Regions from separate parts of the Halomonas sp. JS92-SW72 genome, predicted to be linked through region 2. Evidence: predicted binding sites of a transcription regulator. Region 2 holds the regulator's gene; each other region holds the start of a gene.
What was found. The regulator sigma-54, encoded in region 2, starts transcription at its own class of promoters, with help from an activator protein. The targets are predictions, from matches to a motif close to TGGCACNNNNNTTGCTNT.
Positions count from the first base shown of each region.

Region 1: D1793_RS16490 (amino acid ABC transporter substrate-binding protein) is a predicted target of sigma-54. The motif match lies at 3,346-3,363, and genes of this name have one in related genera.
Region 3: D1793_RS01915 (CmpA/NrtA family ABC transporter substrate-binding protein) is a predicted target of sigma-54. The motif match lies at 1,977-1,994, and genes of this name have one in related genera.

Region 1 covers NZ_CP032147.1:3,492,565-3,497,853, reverse strand. Annotated here, with positions in the region: gene dxs (1-deoxy-D-xylulose-5-phosphate synthase) at 1-929, shown strand, start outside; gene ribA (GTP cyclohydrolase II) at 926-1,561, opposite strand; gene hemE (uroporphyrinogen decarboxylase) at 1,758-2,834, shown strand; gene D1793_RS16495 (VanZ family protein) at 2,827-3,204, shown strand; gene D1793_RS16490 (amino acid ABC transporter substrate-binding protein) at 3,432-4,460, shown strand; gene D1793_RS16485 (amino acid ABC transporter permease) at 4,574-5,289, shown strand, end outside.
Region 2 covers NZ_CP032147.1:587,140-592,428, reverse strand. Annotated here, with positions in the region: gene D1793_RS02805 (HAD-IIIA family hydrolase) at 1-427, shown strand, start outside; gene lptC (LPS export ABC transporter periplasmic protein LptC) at 432-1,016, shown strand; gene lptA (lipopolysaccharide transport periplasmic protein LptA) at 1,013-1,519, shown strand; gene lptB (LPS export ABC transporter ATP-binding protein) at 1,528-2,253, shown strand; gene D1793_RS02785 (RNA polymerase factor sigma-54) at 2,408-3,820, shown strand; gene raiA (ribosome-associated translation inhibitor RaiA) at 4,008-4,316, shown strand; gene ptsN (PTS IIA-like nitrogen regulatory protein PtsN) at 4,324-4,788, shown strand; gene rapZ (RNase adapter RapZ) at 4,833-5,289, shown strand, end outside.
Region 3 covers NZ_CP032147.1:405,755-411,043, forward strand. Annotated here, with positions in the region: gene ntrB (nitrate ABC transporter permease) at 1-452, opposite strand, end outside; gene D1793_RS01915 (CmpA/NrtA family ABC transporter substrate-binding protein) at 456-1,889, opposite strand; gene D1793_RS01920 (sigma 54-interacting transcriptional regulator) at 2,183-4,099, shown strand; gene D1793_RS01925 (alpha/beta hydrolase) at 4,108-5,022, opposite strand.

The DNA.
Region 1 (5,289 bases), 1.2 Mb from region 2:
CGAAGAAGAAGTACTGCAACGTCTTCGGCGACTGGCTGTGCGACATGGCGGCGGCCGATGAGCGATTGATCGGCATCACCCCGGCCATGCGTGAGGGCTCCGACCTCGTGCGCTTCTCCCGGGAGCATCCCGAGCGCTACTTCGACGTGGCCATCGCCGAGCAGCACGCGGTGACGCTGGCCGCCGGCATGGCCTGCGAGGGCATGAAGCCGGTGGTGGCGATCTACTCCACCTTCCTGCAGCGCGGCTACGACCAGCTGATCCACGACGTGGCGGTGCAGGACCTCGACGTCACCTTCGCCATCGATCGCGCCGGCCTGGTGGGCGAGGACGGCCCTACCCACCACGGCAGCCTGGACCTCTCCTTCCTGCGCTGCGTGCCCGGGCTGGTGGTGCTGGCGCCCGCCGACGAGGCGGAGTGCCGCGCCATGCTGAGCGCCGCCTACCACCACCCCGGCCCCGCCGCGGTGCGCTACCCCCGCGGTACCGGCCCGGGCGTCACGATCCCTACCCACCTGGAGCCGATGCCGATCGGCCAGGCCGAGACGCGCCGCGAGAGCGGCGCCGAGCCGGGGCGGCGCGTGGCCCTGCTGGCCTTCGGCAGCCTCAACACGCCGGCCGCCGAGGTGGCCGAGCGCCTCGACGCCACCCACCTCAACATGCGCAGCATCAAGCCCCTGGACCGCGAGGCGATCCTGGCCGCGGCCGAGGGCCACGACCTGCTGGTGACCCTGGAGGAGAACGTGGTGGCCGGCGGCGCCGGCAGCGCGGTGGGCGAGCTGCTGGCCGCCGAGGGCGTGCAGGCGGCGCTGCTCACCCTGGGGCTGCCGGACGCCTATGTGGAGCACGGCAAGCCCGCCGAGCTGCTCGCCGAGTGCGGCCTGGATGCCGCGGGCATCGAGGCGGCGATCAGGGCGCGGCTGGGCTAGCCCTTGCGTTCGATATCCACGTCGCTGGCCTGGGTGAAGTCGCCCAGCGCCATCATGTGGCCGAGCTTGCCGGCCTTGGTGGAGAGGTACTGCTCGTTGTGGGGGTTGAGCCCGGTGGTCAGTGGCACGCGTTCCGCGATGTGCACGCCGGCGCTGGTCAGGGCCTCGACCTTGCGCGGGTTGTTGGTCATCAGCCTGAGCGAGGCGATGCCCAGGTGCTCGAGCATCGGCACGCAGAGATCGTAGCGACGCAGGTCGGCGCCGAAGCCGAGCTGCTCGTTGGCCTCCACGGTATCGGCCCCCTGGTCCTGCAGGTGGTACGCACGGATCTTGTTGAGCAGGCCGATACCGCGCCCCTCCTGACGCAGGTAGAGCAGCACCCCGCGCCCCTCGTCGGCGATGCGCTTGAGCGCCTCCTGGAGCTGGTAGCCGCAGTCGCAGCGCATCGAGAAGAGGGCGTCGCCGGTCAGGCACTCGGAGTGGACCCGCCCCAGCACCGGCTCGCCGTCGGCCACGTCGCCCAGGGTCAGGGCGATATGGTCCTTGCCGGTGGCCTCGTCCTCGAAGCCGTGCATGGTGAAGGTGGCCCAGGGGGTGGGCAGTCGAGAGGCGGCGATGAAGCGAATCGTCACTGGGTACCTCGGTATCAGGCCGCGGGCGGTGCCGCAGAGTGGTGGGCCATTCTAGCAGGAACGGCGGCGTGGCTCACGGGCAGGTTGAGATCAGGCCGAGCCGGCGCGGCCGCCACCGTGGAGCTTGGCCTCGGTCAAGCCTGGCGTGCGGTGATGCGCTACAATGGCGCGACATTTCCCGTGGATGACCGCCTGCATGGAACTCAAGAACGATCGCTTTCTGCGCGCCCTGGCGCGTCAGCCTGTGGACCGCACCCCGGTATGGATGATGCGCCAGGCCGGCCGCTACCTGCCGGAGTACCGCGCCACCCGCGCCGAGGCCGGCGACTTCATGGATCTCTGCCGCAACCATGACCTGGCCTGCGAGGTGACCCTGCAGCCGCTGGAGCGCTATCCGCTGGACGCGGCGATCCTCTTCTCGGATATCCTGACCATCCCCGATGCCATGGGCCTGGGGCTCTACTTCGAGACCGGCGAGGGGCCGAAATTCCGCAAGCCGGTGCGCACCGCCGAGGATGTGGCGGCGCTCAGCGTGCCCGACGCCGAGCGCGATCTGGACTACGTGATGCGGGCGGTCTCCACCATCCGCCGCGAGCTCAACGGCCGGGTGCCGCTGATCGGCTTCTCCGGCAGCCCCTGGACGCTCGCCACCTACATGGTGGAGGGCAGCTCCAGCAAGGACTTCCGCCACGTCAAGACCATGCTCTACGACACGCCCAGCGTGATGCATGACCTGCTCGACACCCTGGCCACGGCGGTCACCGAGTACCTCAACGCCCAGATTCGCGCCGGCGCCCAGGCGGTGCAGATCTTCGATACCTGGGGCGGCGTGCTCTCCACCCCGGCCTATCTGGAGTTCTCGCTGCGCTACATGGAGCAGATCGTCGCCGGCCTGATCCGCGAGCACGACGGGCGCAAGGTACCGGTGATCCTGTTCACCAAGAACGGCGGCCAGTGGCTCGAGGACATCGCCCTGGCGGGCCCCGATGCGGTGGGCCTGGACTGGACGACGGAATTGTCCGACGCCCGCGCCCGAGTCGGCCACAAGGTGGCCCTGCAGGGCAACCTGGACCCCAACGTGCTGTTTGCCCGCCCCGCGGCGATTCGTGCCGAGGTGGCGCGCATCCTCGACAGCTATGGCGCAGGGCCCGGCCACGTCTTCAACCTGGGCCACGGCATCAGCCAGTTCACCAACCCGGACAACGTCACCGCCTTCATGGAGGCGCTGCACGAGCTGAGCCCGGCCTACCATCGCCGGATCCAGCATGGCTGAGAGGCCCCTGCTGACCCGGCTTGAACGTCTGCACGACCGGCGCCGCCTATGGGCGGCGCTGGCCGTTCTGGGGGCGCTGGCCATCGCCCTGGGCAGCCTGACGCCGGGCAGCCAGATGCCCTCGAACCTGCCCTGGGACAAGGCCAACCACTTCCTCGGCTACGCGGGGCTGGCCGGCCTGATCGGCCTGGCCGGGGTGCGCCTGCCGCTCGCCTTCCTGGTTGCCGTGCTCTACGGCATCGCCATCGAAGTCGCCCAGATCCCGGTGCCGGGCCGCAGCGGCGGCGACTGGGCCGATATCCTCGCCAACTCCCTCGGCGCCGCCTTCGCGGTGCTGCTGCTGGCCGCCTTCCGGCGCTGGCTGCGCTGAGCCCCGCCCAGGCGACCCTCGTCCGCGCATGCACCCGAATGGTGAGCGGCTTCGCACGGCCGCGCGATATGGTGCGCGGCACCCGGGCGGGGCAGCCGCCGCTTGCGTTGAAATGGCGCGATCGCGGCAGGCTAACCGGGTTGGAACGATCCTTGCTAGTGTCCAGAGACGTGCTCCGGCACGTCTCAACAATGGACAACGATCTCATCTAGCGAGGGACGATCCCCATGCTCAACAAGAAGAACAAGCTGATGCTGCTGGCCTCCGCCGGCGCCCTGACCCTGGCCGCCGCCGGTGTCGCCCAGGCCTCCACTCTGGAGGAGACCCGCAACCGCGGGGCGGTGCAGTGTGGCGTCAGCGACGGTCTCCCGGGCTTCTCGGCCCCGGATGACGAGGGCGAGTGGCAGGGCCTGGACGTCGACGTCTGTCGCGCCGTGGCCGCCGCGGTCTTCGGCGACGCCGAGGCGGTGCGCTACGTGTCGCTCAACGCCGTGGAGCGCTTCACCGCGCTACAGTCCGGCGAGGTGGACGTGCTCTCCCGCAACACCACCTGGACCACCACCCGCGACACCACCCTGGGCCTCAACTTCACCGGGGTGACCTTCTACGACGGCATCGGCTTCATGATCCACACCGAGATGGGCATCGACAGCGCCCAGGAGCTCGACGGGGCGGCGATCTGCGTGCAGTCCGGCACCACCACCGAGCTCAACGTGGCCGACTACTTCCGCGCCAACGGCATGGAGTTCGACCCCATCGTCTTCGATACCTCCGAGCAGACCGTGGGCGGCTACGAGGCCGGCCGCTGCGACGTGCTCACCTCGGATACCTCCCAGCTGGCCGCGCTGCGCATCCAGCTCTCCGATCCGGACGCCTCCAAGATCCTGCCGGAGATCATCTCCAAGGAGCCGCTGGGCCCGGTGGTGCGCCAGGGCGATGACCAGTGGTTCAACATCGTGAAGTGGTCGCTGTTCGCCATGCTCAACGCCGAGGAGATGGGCATCACCAGCGACAACGTCGACGAGATGCTCGAGTCCGAGGATCCGGACATCGCCCGCCTGCTGGGCCAGGACGGCAACTACGGCGAGGGCATGGGCCTCTCCGCCGACTGGGCCTACCAGATCGTCAAGCAGGTGGGGAACTACGGCGAGAGCTTCGAGCGCAACGTCGGCATGGACTCCCCGCTGGAGATCGAGCGCGGGCTCAACGCCCTGTGGACCGACGGCGGCATCCAGTACGCTCCGCCGATCCGCTGAGCCCGGAGGCCGGGGCGGCACCCCTCGCCCCGGCGCCTTCCCCGCTGGCCGTCCCGGCAGATCCGGGGCGGCCGGCGTGAATCCTGCTTGACGGATCCAGGCGGAGACTTCCCATGTCCGTTCGACACCCGGCCCGCCGCCCCGCGGGCCCACGCCCCCCGTTCTGGCGCGACCGCGCCAAGCGGGCGCTCTTCTTCCAGGTGCTGCTGCTGGCCGCCGTGGCGGCCTTCCTGCTCACCATCATCGGCAACACCCAGGACAACCTTGCCGCGCGAGGCATCACCACCGGCTTCGGCTTCCTGGGCAACACCGCGGGCTTCGGCATCGTCCAGAGCCTGATCGACTACTCCTCCCAGAGCACCTATGGTCGCACCTTCCTGGTGGGACTGCTCAATACCCTGCTGGTCTCGGCCCTGGGGGTGCTGGCGGCGACCGTCATCGGCTTCACCGTGGGCATCGCCCGGCTCTCGCCCAACTGGCTGATCGCCCGGTTGGCCAGCGGCTATATCGAGACCTTCCGCAACATCCCGCTGCTGCTGCAGATCTTCTTCTGGTACTTCGCGGTGCTGCGGACCCTGCCGGCGGCCCGCGACAGCCTCAGCTTCGGCGAGGTGATCTTCCTCAACGTGCGCGGCCTCTACCTGCCGGAACCGCAGTTCGAGTCGGGCTTCGGGCTGGTGCCGCTGGCCACCCTGGTGGCGGTGGTGGCCAGCATCGTGCTGGTGGTCTGGAACCGTCGGCGCCACGAGGCCACCGGGCGGCGGCTGCCGGCGGGCTGGATCTCGCTGGCGCTGATCGTCGGCCTGCCGCTCGCCGTGCTGGTCGTCAC
Region 2 (5,289 bases):
CAAGGCGTTCAACGTGCAGGACGGCCACGGCCTCAAGCTGCTCAAGCGAGCCGGCATCGAGGTGGCGCTGATCACCGGCCGCGACTCCCCGACGGTGAGCCGCCGCGCCGCGGCGCTGGGCATCCCGCACGTCTTCCAGGGGGTGGAGAAGAAGCTGCCGGTGCTGCGCGACCTCTGCGCCCGCCTCGGCCTCGAGTTCGATCAGGTCGCCTACTGCGGCGACGACATGCCCGACGTGGGCGCCATTCGCCGCGCCGGGGTGGGCATCAGCGTGCCCAACGCCCCGGAGTACATCCAGAAGCACGCCGACTGGGTCACCGTGAAGGGGGGCGGTCAGGGCGCCGCCCGCGAGATCGCCGACACCCTGCTCAGGGCCCAGGGCCACTGGGACGCCGTGATCGACACCTACCTGCACGGGGCCGGCTGAGCCCATGGCCCTGCCACGGCCGTCGTTTCGGGTCTGGCTCTTCCTGCTGCTGGTGGCGCTGGGGGGCATGCTGGTGCTGCTCGACTCGCGCAGCGTCAGGGAGCCCGGCGCGGTCCCGCGGGACGAAGCCGGCGAGCCGGACTTCTACCTGGAGGGGGCGCGACTGACCCGCTTCGACGGCGAGGGGCGAGCCCATCAGCGCATCGAGACGCCACGCCTGGTGCACACGCCCCACGACGACGTCACCCGCCTCGAGACCCCCGACGCACGGCTCTACGACAACGCAGGCAGAGTGTGGCTGGCCGAGGCCGACAGCGGCGTGCTGGGTCCCGGCGGCAACCCGCTCACCCTCTCCGGCAGCGCCCGACTCCACGCCCCCGAGGAGCGCTGGCAGCTCGACACCGAGGTGCTCCACTACGACGCCGAGAGCGGCCACGCCTGGAGCGACACCCCGGCCCTGCTCCAGCAGCCCCCCCAACGCATGAGCGGCGAGCGCTTCGACGCCTGGCTCCATGACAACCGTGCCCGACTGACCGACAATGTGCGCGGCCACCATCCGCCCGAGACCCGAGAGGACCCCCAGCCATGAAGCGAACCTCCGCCCTGCTGCTCTGCCTGCTGCTGCCGCTGGTCGCCGCGCCGACCCTGGCCCAGGGCCGCGATGCCGAGGCCCCCATCGAGGTGGAGGCCGACCGGCTCGACCTGGACGACCGCGCCGGCACCGCCGTCTATACCGGCGAGGTGGATATCCGCCAGGGCAGCATGCGCCTGACCGGCGAGCGGGTGGAGATCCAGCGCAACGCCCAGGGCCAGCTCTCCCGCGCCATCGCCACCGGCGAGCGCGCCTATCTGGAGCAGCAGCCCGATCCCGCAGAGCCCATGGTGCGTGGCTGGGGCCGCACCATCATCTACCACGTGGCCGAGCGGCGCATGGAACTGATCGACCGCGCCGAGCTGCACCAGGGCGGTGACACCTTCGACGGCGGCTACCTGGAGTACTTCCTCGACCGCCGCGTGGTCCAGGCCCGCAGCGAGGGCGAGGGCGTCGAAGGGCGCCAGCGCATCCGCATGACCCTTCAGCCCGAGCAGTAAGGCCGCCCATGAAGACCCTCCATGCCCGCCACCTGGCCAAGAGCTACAAGCGTCGCCGCGTGGTCCAGGACATCAGCCTGGCCATCCGCCAGGGCAGCATCGTCGGCCTGCTCGGCCCCAACGGCGCCGGCAAGACCACCTCCTTCTACATGATCGTGGGGCTGGTGCGCGCCGATGCCGGCGAGGTGGCCATCGACGACCTGGACCTGTCCCGGGCCGCCATGCACCAGCGCGCCAGGGCCGGCATCGGCTACCTGCCCCAGGAGGCGTCGATCTTCCGCAAGCTGTCGGTGGCCGACAACATCATGGCGATCCTCGAGACCCGCAAGGATCTCGACCGCGAGGGGCGCCGCGCCCGCCTCGAGCAGCTGCTCGGGGAGTTTCACGTGACCCATATCCGCGACAACCTCGGCATGAGCCTCTCCGGCGGCGAGCGACGGCGGGTGGAAATCGCCCGGGCTCTGGCCACGGAGCCCGCCTTCATCCTGCTCGACGAGCCCTTCGCCGGCGTCGACCCCATCTCGGTGGGCGAGATCAAGGGGGTCATCCGCCAGCTCAAGGCCCGCGGCATCGGCGTGCTGATCACCGACCACAACGTGCGCGAGACCCTGGATATCTGCGACACCGCCTACATCGTCGGTGACGGCAAGATCATCGCCGAGGGCAACGCCGAGGCGATCCTCGCCAACCAGCGGGTGCGCGAGGTCTACCTGGGCGAAGATTTCCGGCTCTGAGCACAATCCTCTGATATGTCTGTCGTTATTCGATGACGGCATGGTGATTGCGGGTGGCACAGAAGTTGCTTAACAAGCGCTTGCATGCCCGCGTCGGCCGCGCTAGGGTGAGGCCTTACGGCCACTTCCCGGCACAAGAGGGCAGACGATCACGATGGCCATGAAAGCCTCCCTTCAGCTCCGCGTCGGCACGCAGCTGACCATGACGCCCCAGCTGCAGCAGGCCATTGCCTTGCTGCAGCTCTCCACCCTCGACCTGCGCCAGGAGATCCAGCAGGCGCTGGAGTCCAACCCCATGCTGGAGCTCGATGAGGGCTTCGGCGAGCAGACGGTGAGCGAGGCCCCCGAGGACGACTGGGCCAGCGAGATTCCCGACGAACTCAGCACCGACAGCGACTGGTCGGACACCTACCAGGACCTGGGGGCGCCGGCCGGCGGCGAGGGCCCCGATTTCGAGCGCGAGGCGAGCGCACAGAGCCTGCAGGGCCACCTGGCCTGGCAACTGGCGATGACCGACCTCGACCCCCGCGAGCAGCAGATCGCCGAGAGCCTGATCGATGCCGTGGACAGCGCGGGCTACCTGGCGCAACCCCTCGACGAGATCCGCGACGGCCTCAAGTCCCAGGGGCTCGGCGGCTTGCGCAGCGCCGAGGTGGAGCAGGTGCTGCTGCGCCTGCAGCAGTTCGAGCCCACCGGCGTCTTCGCCCGGGACCTGCGCGAGTGCCTGATGCTGCAGCTCGCCGCCCTGCCCGACGACACCCCGCTGCTACCCCAGGCGCGCCGCCTGGTGCGCCAGTTCCTCGAGGCCCTGGCCGGCGACGACCGCCGCCTGCTCAAGCGCCGCCTCGGCCTCGACGACGACGCCCTGGAAACGGCCATCGCCCTGGTCCGCTCCCTGGACCCGCGCCCCGGCAGCGCCTACGCCAGCCTCGAGAACGACTACGTGATCCCCGACCTGGTGGCACGCCAGGACAGCCGCGGCTGGCACGTGGAGCTCAACCAGGAGGCGCTGCCCCGTCTGCGCATCCAGCCCGACTACGCGGCGCTGATCCGCCGCGCCGACAAGAGCCAGGACAACCAGTTCCTCAAGGACCACCTGCAGGAGGCGCGCTGGCTGATGAAGAGCCTCTCCAGCCGCAATGACACCCTGCTGCGGGTGGGCCGCGAGATCATGGCCCGCCAGCTCGACTTCCTGGAGCAGGGCGAGGAGGCGATGAAGCCGCTGATCCTGGCCGATATCGCCCAGGCCGTGGAGATGCACGAATCGACCATCTCCCGGGTCACCACCCAGAAATACATCCACACCCCCCGAGGGGTGTTCGAGCTGAAGTACTTCTTCTCCAGCCAGGTGGGCGGCAACGGCGAGGGCGACGCCCACTCCAGCACCGCCATCCGCGCGCGGCTCCGCAAGCTGATCCAGGAGGAGCCGCCGCGCAAGCCGCTCTCCGACAGCAAGCTGGTGGCCCTGCTCGAGGAGGCCGGCATCCAGGTGGCCCGCCGGACCGTAGCGAAGTACCGCGAGGCGATGGGCATCCCCTCCTCCAGCGAGCGCAAGCGGCTGAGATGATGCCAGCGCGGCACCGACCCCATCTCCCAGCATGCCCCGGAACGCCGGCTGCGTCGCGTGCCAACCGCCACCCGCCCGCGCTTCGCTGACCTGCATCAGGCCCGCCGCGGCGGCGGCAGACCGGGGGGTATGCAAGGCAGGAAAAAGGGTTACAATCGACCCACAACCAACGAGCAAGGAGCGTGTCATGCAAGTCAATATCACCGGCCATCATGTGGAACTGACCGATGCCCTGCGTGGCTATGTGGACGAGAAGCTGGCTCGCGTGGAGCGCCACTACGACAACATCACCAACGTGCAGGTGACCCTGTCCGTGGAGAAGGAGCGCCAGCACGCCGCCTGCACCCTGCATGCCGCCGGCGCCGACCTGCATGCCGAAGCCCAGGACGGTGACATGTACGCCGCCATCGACGCTCTGGCCGACAAGCTGGATCGCCAGCTGGTCAAGCACAAGGAGAAGGCCCAGGCCCGCGCCCAGGGCGCCGGCGCTCGCTGAGCCCATCATGTCACTGGAAGCCATCCTGCCCCCGGAGCGCACCCTGTTCGGCGTACCCGGGGGCAGCAAGAAACGGGTGCTGGAGTTCTTCAGCACCTTCATCGCACAGAATACGCCAAGCCTCGACAGCCAGGAGGTGTTCAGCCGGCTGATCGGGCGCGAGCGCCTGGGCAGCACCGGCATCGGCAACGGGGTGGCCATCCCCCACGCCAGAAGCCCTCACTGCAAGGCCCCCATCGCCGGCTTCCTGAAGCTGGCCGAGCCGGTGGACTTCGACGCCATCGACGGCGAACCCGTCGACCTGGTGTTCGTGCTGCTGGTCCCCGAGGAGGCCGACGACGCCCACCTCGCCCTGCTTGCCCAAGTGGCCGGGGTGATGAACGACGCCGACACCCGCAGCGGGCTGCGCCGCAGCGAAAGCCAGCGCGAGCTCCACGAACGGCTCATCGAGGCGATTCGACGGCAGGGGTAGCGCCCACGGGCCGCCCGGCCAGATTGACGACCAGGAGATCCCCCATGCAGCTCGTGATCATCAGCGGCCGCTCCGGCTCGGGCAAGTCGATCGCGCTGCAGGCCCTGGAGGATCTCGGCTACTACGCTATCGACAACCTCCCGGCCATGCTGCTCGGCTCGCTGGTCGATGAACTGGGCAGCTCGGAGTCGCCACGCTCCTCCATCGCCGTCAGCATCGACGCCCGCAACCTGCCCCAGGCCCTGCAGAGCTTTCCCGCCCAGCTGCAGGCGCTCCAGGCCCGCGGCATCGCCTGCCAGGTGATCTACCTGACCACCGATGCGCGCATCCTGCTCGAGCGCTACTCTGCCACCCGGCGCCGCCATCCGCTGACCCGGGACAGCCAGATGACGCTCGCCGAGGCGATCGATTCCGAGGAGTTGGCCCTCGCCGAAATCCGTGACCTGGCCGACCTGGTCATCGACACCTCACGGCTATCGGTCCACGAACTGAGGCGCCGTA
Region 3 (5,289 bases), 180 kb from region 2:
AACAGCGCCAGCGGCATCCAGGCCAGCGGCGAGATGGGTCGCAGCACCTGGATGAAGGGGTTGAGCGCCTTGTAGGCGAGCGGCGACATGCCGATCAGAAAGCCGATGGGAATCGCCACCAGGGCCGCGGCGAAGTAGCCGGTGAGCACCCGGAACAGCGAGTAGCCGAGCTGGATACCGATGCCCTTGTCGTTAGGGCCCGCATCGTAGAAGGGGTTCGACAGCTCCTGCCAGCCGCGCTCGATGATCTGCGAGGGGGGCGGTACCCGGGCGGTCTCGTCGGCGCCACCCATCAACAGCTCGTACTCGCTGAGCTCGGCGCCGGCGCCGCCCAGGATCGGTGCCCGGTTGAGCCCCTCCCAGAGGCCGAGCAGCAGCGCCAGGATCACCGCGGCGAGCAGGCCGGCGCGAAAATTGAGACTGAACTTCCACTCGGTGGTCGTGCGGTCCATGGTTCAGCTCCTGCGGATGTCGAAGCTCTGCAGATAGGCTTCGGGATTGGTGTAGTCGAAGGTCTTGCCCATGATCTGGTACTGCCGCGAGGTCTCCTCCGGGGCGTCGTAGCCGAGCTCGCGCATCACCTCGGCGGCCTCGGTGGCCAGGAAGACGTCGCGGGCGACCCGCTGGTAGTCCACGTCGCCATCGATGTAGCCCCAGCGCTTCATCTGGGTGAGGATCCACACCGCCATGGAGTGCCAGGGGAAGGGGTCGAAATCGATGCGATCGGGCACGTTCTGCACGTTGCCCAGGCCGTCGGCGAAGCGCCCGGTGAGCACCTGCTCGATCACCGTCACCGGCTGATTGAGGTAGTTGGTGGGGGCGATGGCCTCGGCGATCTCCGAACGGTTGGCGGGGTCGGAGGAGTACTGGGTGGCATCGATGATGGCCCGCAGCAGGGCGCCGTAGGTGTTGGGGTTCTCGCGGGCGAAGGTGGCGCTGGTGGCGAAGGCGCAGCAGGGGTGGCCGTCCCAGATCTCCTTGGTCAGCAGGTGGATGAAGCCGATGCGCTCGAACACCGCCCGCTGGTTGAAGGGGTCCGGCGAGAGGAAGCCGTCGATGTTGCCGGCGCGCAGGTTGGCGACCATCTCGGGCGGCGGAATGACGCGGATCTGGATGTCCTGGTCGGGGTCGAGGCCGTGTTCGGCGACGTAGTAGCGCAGCAGGAAGTTGTGCATCGAGTATTCGAAGGGCACGCCGAAGGTGAAGCCCTTCCACTGAGTCGGGTCGCGCTTGTCCTGGTGATCGTTGTGCAGCACGATCGCCTGGCCGTTGATGTTCTCGATGGCCGGGGTGATGAAGGCGCGACGGCTGGAGCCCGCCCCCAGGCTCATGGCCAGCGGCATGGGCGAGAGCATATGGGCGGCGTCGTAGTTGTCGTTGAGCGAGTTGTCGCGGATCAGCGCCCAGCCGGCGGTCTTGATCACGTTGACGTCGAGGCCGTAGCGCTCATAGAAGCCCATGGGGTGAGCCATGATGATCGGCGTGGCGCAGGTGATGGGGATGAAGCCCACGTTCAGGCGGGTCTTCTCCAGCGGGCCGAGGTCCTCCTTGACGGCCGCCTTGATGGCGTCCATCGGGAACAGGGTCGCCAGGGCCGCGGCCACGGTGCCGCCCCCCACCAGCTTCATGAACTGGCGGCGGTGCATGTCGCTGTGGCCGAAGATGCCGCGCACCAGGGCGCTCTCCACCACGCGGTCCATCATCGCCTCGCTGTCGCGCGGTGCGGCCGAGGCGGGCGACTGTGCCTCGGCGGGGCGGGAGGCGGCGCTGGCGGCCTCGGAGGGGTGGGGGTGCGCATCCGTGCAGGTCTGGCAGCCACAGTCGCGTCCATGGACCAGGGAGTGCCGGTGATCGAAGGGGTTACCCAGACTGCTGTGGTCGTTGTTCATGGTCGTCTCGCTTCGCTGGTACAGGGGAAGGCCTGTCATGCGCCAGCCTGGTGCAGATACGCTGCCCGCTGGCCGTTCACCCTGAATGCTGCGAGGCCCGTGCCATCTCGCGATATTCCTGAGATACCCGTCGAATTTTCAAACGCTTGGAAGTAAATGGCTGACTGGCGAGGGCGCTTCCTGACGGTGACGAGATCTCGTCAATGACGAGATCTCGTTGAAAGATTGGCGATTTCTCGTCATTGGCGCGGGCCTTGTATGGCAGGGGTATCCATCGCTGCGAGGCCGTCGCCATGTCCCTGCCCGATCTCTCCCCACCATCGCTTGTCCAGGAGGCCTTCGCCCGGTCGCCCCAGGCGCTGCTGCTCATCGACCCCGTGGCCGACCGCCTGCTGGGCGCCAATGCCGCGGCCTGCCAGCTGCTGGGTGGCGACCTCGAGGCGCTCAGCGCGCACCCCTTCAGCCATCGCCTGGGGGCCTCGCTGCCGCTGTGGGTCAGCTTCACCGACGAGGCCCTGACCCGCTCTCCCGCCTGGTCGGATGACCTGGTGGTCCTCGACCTCAAGCGCCAGCCGCGCCATGTTGAGGTGCAGGCCCAGGCGCTGGTGCGGGGACGGCTGCTGCTGACCCTGGTCGATCGCCAGAAGGCCGAGCAGCGCCGTGCCCGGGCCGAGCTGGGGCGTCAGCACCGGCGCGGGCAGGTGGGCTGGGAGCGGGTCGAGCAGGTGTTCGAGCGCATCGAGCGCCAGAACCGGCTGATCCTCGGCGCGGCGGGCGAGGGCATCTACGGCCTGGATGCCGAGGGCCGCACCACCTTCGCCAATCCGGCCGCCGAACGGATCCTCGGCTGGAGCAGCGAGGACATGGTGGGCCACGACGCTCACCTGCTGTTCCACCATACCCATGCAGATGGCCGCCACTTTCCGGTGCAGCAGTGCCCGATCCACGCCTCCTTCAGCGACGGTCAGGTGCATCGGGTCGATGACGAGGTGTTCTGGCACAAGAACGGCGAGGCGGTGCCGGTGGAGTACACCAGCACGCCGATCTTCGAGATGGGGCGTCTGGTGGGGGCCGTGGTGCTCTTCCGCGATATCTCGGAGCGCAAGCGCGCCGAGCAGCAGCTGCGCGATGCCCTGGCCGAGGTCGAGTCCCTCAAGCAGCGCCTGGAACTCGAGAACCAGTACCTGCAGGAGGAGATCAAGGCCGAGATCAACCATCGCGAGATCGTCGGCGAGAGCCAGGCCGTGGCTCATCTGGTGCGCCAGATCGCGCTGGTGGCGCCCACCGATGCCAACGTGCTGATCAGCGGCGAGTCGGGCACCGGCAAGGAGCTGATCGCCCGGGCCATCCACGCCGGCGGCGCGCGCGGTGGCCGGCCGCTGATCCGGGTCAACTGCGCCGCCATCCCCCGCGACCTCTTCGAGAGCGAGTTCTTCGGCCACGTGAAGGGGGCCTTCACCGGGGCGGTCAACGACCGGCCGGGGCGCTTCGAGCTGGCCGATGGCGGTACCCTGTTCCTCGACGAGGTGGGCGAGATCCCCCTCGAACTGCAGGGCAAGCTACTGCGGGTGCTGCAGGAGCAGCAGTTCGAGCGGGTGGGAGACAACCGCACGCGCCAGGTGGATGTGCGGGTGATCGCCGCCACCAACCGCGACCTGCGCGAGATGGTCGAGGCGGGCGAGTTTCGTGAGGACCTCTACTTCCGCCTCAATGTCTTCCCGATCGCCTCGGTGCCGCTGCGCCAGCGCATCGAGGACGTGCCCCTGCTGGCGCGGCACTTCCTGCTGCGCGCCTGCCAGAAGTTCAACCGGCCGGGGGTGAGGATACCGCCGGCCCAGCTCGAGGTGCTCAAGCGCTACCCGTGGCCTGGCAATATCCGCGAGCTGGAGAACGTGATCGAACGCCAGGTGATCGTGGCCCAGGGGCGCCAGCTGGCCTTCGATGACCTGATCCCGGCGGCCGGCGACGAGCGGGTGGCCTCGCCCGGCGAGCCCTTTCCGCCGCCCCGGGAGTCGGCCGAGCCGGGACTCTTGACCGAGCAGGAGCTGTCACGCCGGCAGCGCGAGAACGCCCTGGCGGCGCTGCGTGCCAGCGGTGGCAAGGTGTCGGGGGAGGGCGGGGCCGCCGAGCGGCTGGGGATCAAGCCGACCACGCTGCGCTCCCGTCTCAAGGCGTGGGGAATCGCGCCCCGGGACTTCAAGGCGTCATGACGGTCTGGTTAACCCCTGAGCCGCGCGAGCAGCCGCTTCCACCAGGCCGTGGAGGGAGGCCCCGGCGGTGCCGGCATCAGGGTCTCTCTCGGCCGCTCGAGGAAGTCCGCGATGGGGGCGACCTGGCTCGCCCGGTCCAGCATGGGGGCGTGGCCGCAGCCGGGCACCTCCAGCGTGACCAGGCCCGGCTGGGCCTCGACCATCTTCGCCACGCTGTCCCGGCGCAGCAGCGGGGAATCGGCGCCGCGCACCACCATCAGCGGACAGCGGATCGCGCGCCAGTCGGCCCAGGTGTCGCGGGGAGTGTCGTGGATGAATTGCTCGCCGATGCGGGGATCGTAGTGGTAGGTCCAGCTGCCGTCGGGCAGCCGGCGTGCGCTGCCCAGGGCCAGCCGCCGCCAGGCGTCGTCAGTGTCGATGCCGAAGCCGGCATAGTGGCGGCGCAGCTCGGCCTCCAGGTCGCCGAAGCGGGTGAAGCGGTGGGGGGAGGCGAAGTAGCGGCCCAGGTCGGCCAGCCCCTGGGGATCCAGCTCCGGGCCGACGTCGTTGAGCACCAGCCGTTCGAGGCGCGGGGCCGTCTCGGGGTCCGCCGCGAGCAGCATGCCGATCAGCCCGCCCATGGAGGTGCCCACCCAGGGCACGCTGTCGAGCCCGAAGTGGTCGAGCAGGGCGATGGCCAGGGCCGTGTAGCGCGAATAGAGGTAGTCCTGAGCGGGGAAGAGCGGCCAGCCCGACAGGCCGCGCCCCGGCGTGTCCGGGGCGAGCACTCGCCAGCCGGGGCCCAGCGCCCGGGCGAAGTCCTCGAAATCGCCGCCGTGGCGGGCCAGGCCGTGCCAGGCCACGACCGTCCGGGGGGCCTGGGGTTGCCAGATGCGCACCGCGACCTCCAGCTCGTCGACCCTCACCAGTTCCAGCGCATCCATTGCCTTGCTCCCCTGTCGGTCATGATGGTCTGGGTGGCTTGCCTTGCCACCCTCGCGGCAGCTTAGCGGTGAGCCGGGCCCGGGTCGAGGTGATAAAAATTGTACGGATGTTGATTCGTGTTTATTTCTTGTCTAATATTTCGTGGAGGGAGCCTCAGCCCTCGGCTTGAAATGAGCTGTTCCTCGTTTCGAGTTCCGTCTGTACCAACCCTGCTTTGCCGCCCCGCCCCGGGCGGTTTTTTTCTGGCCGGAAGGGGGAGGCTAGGG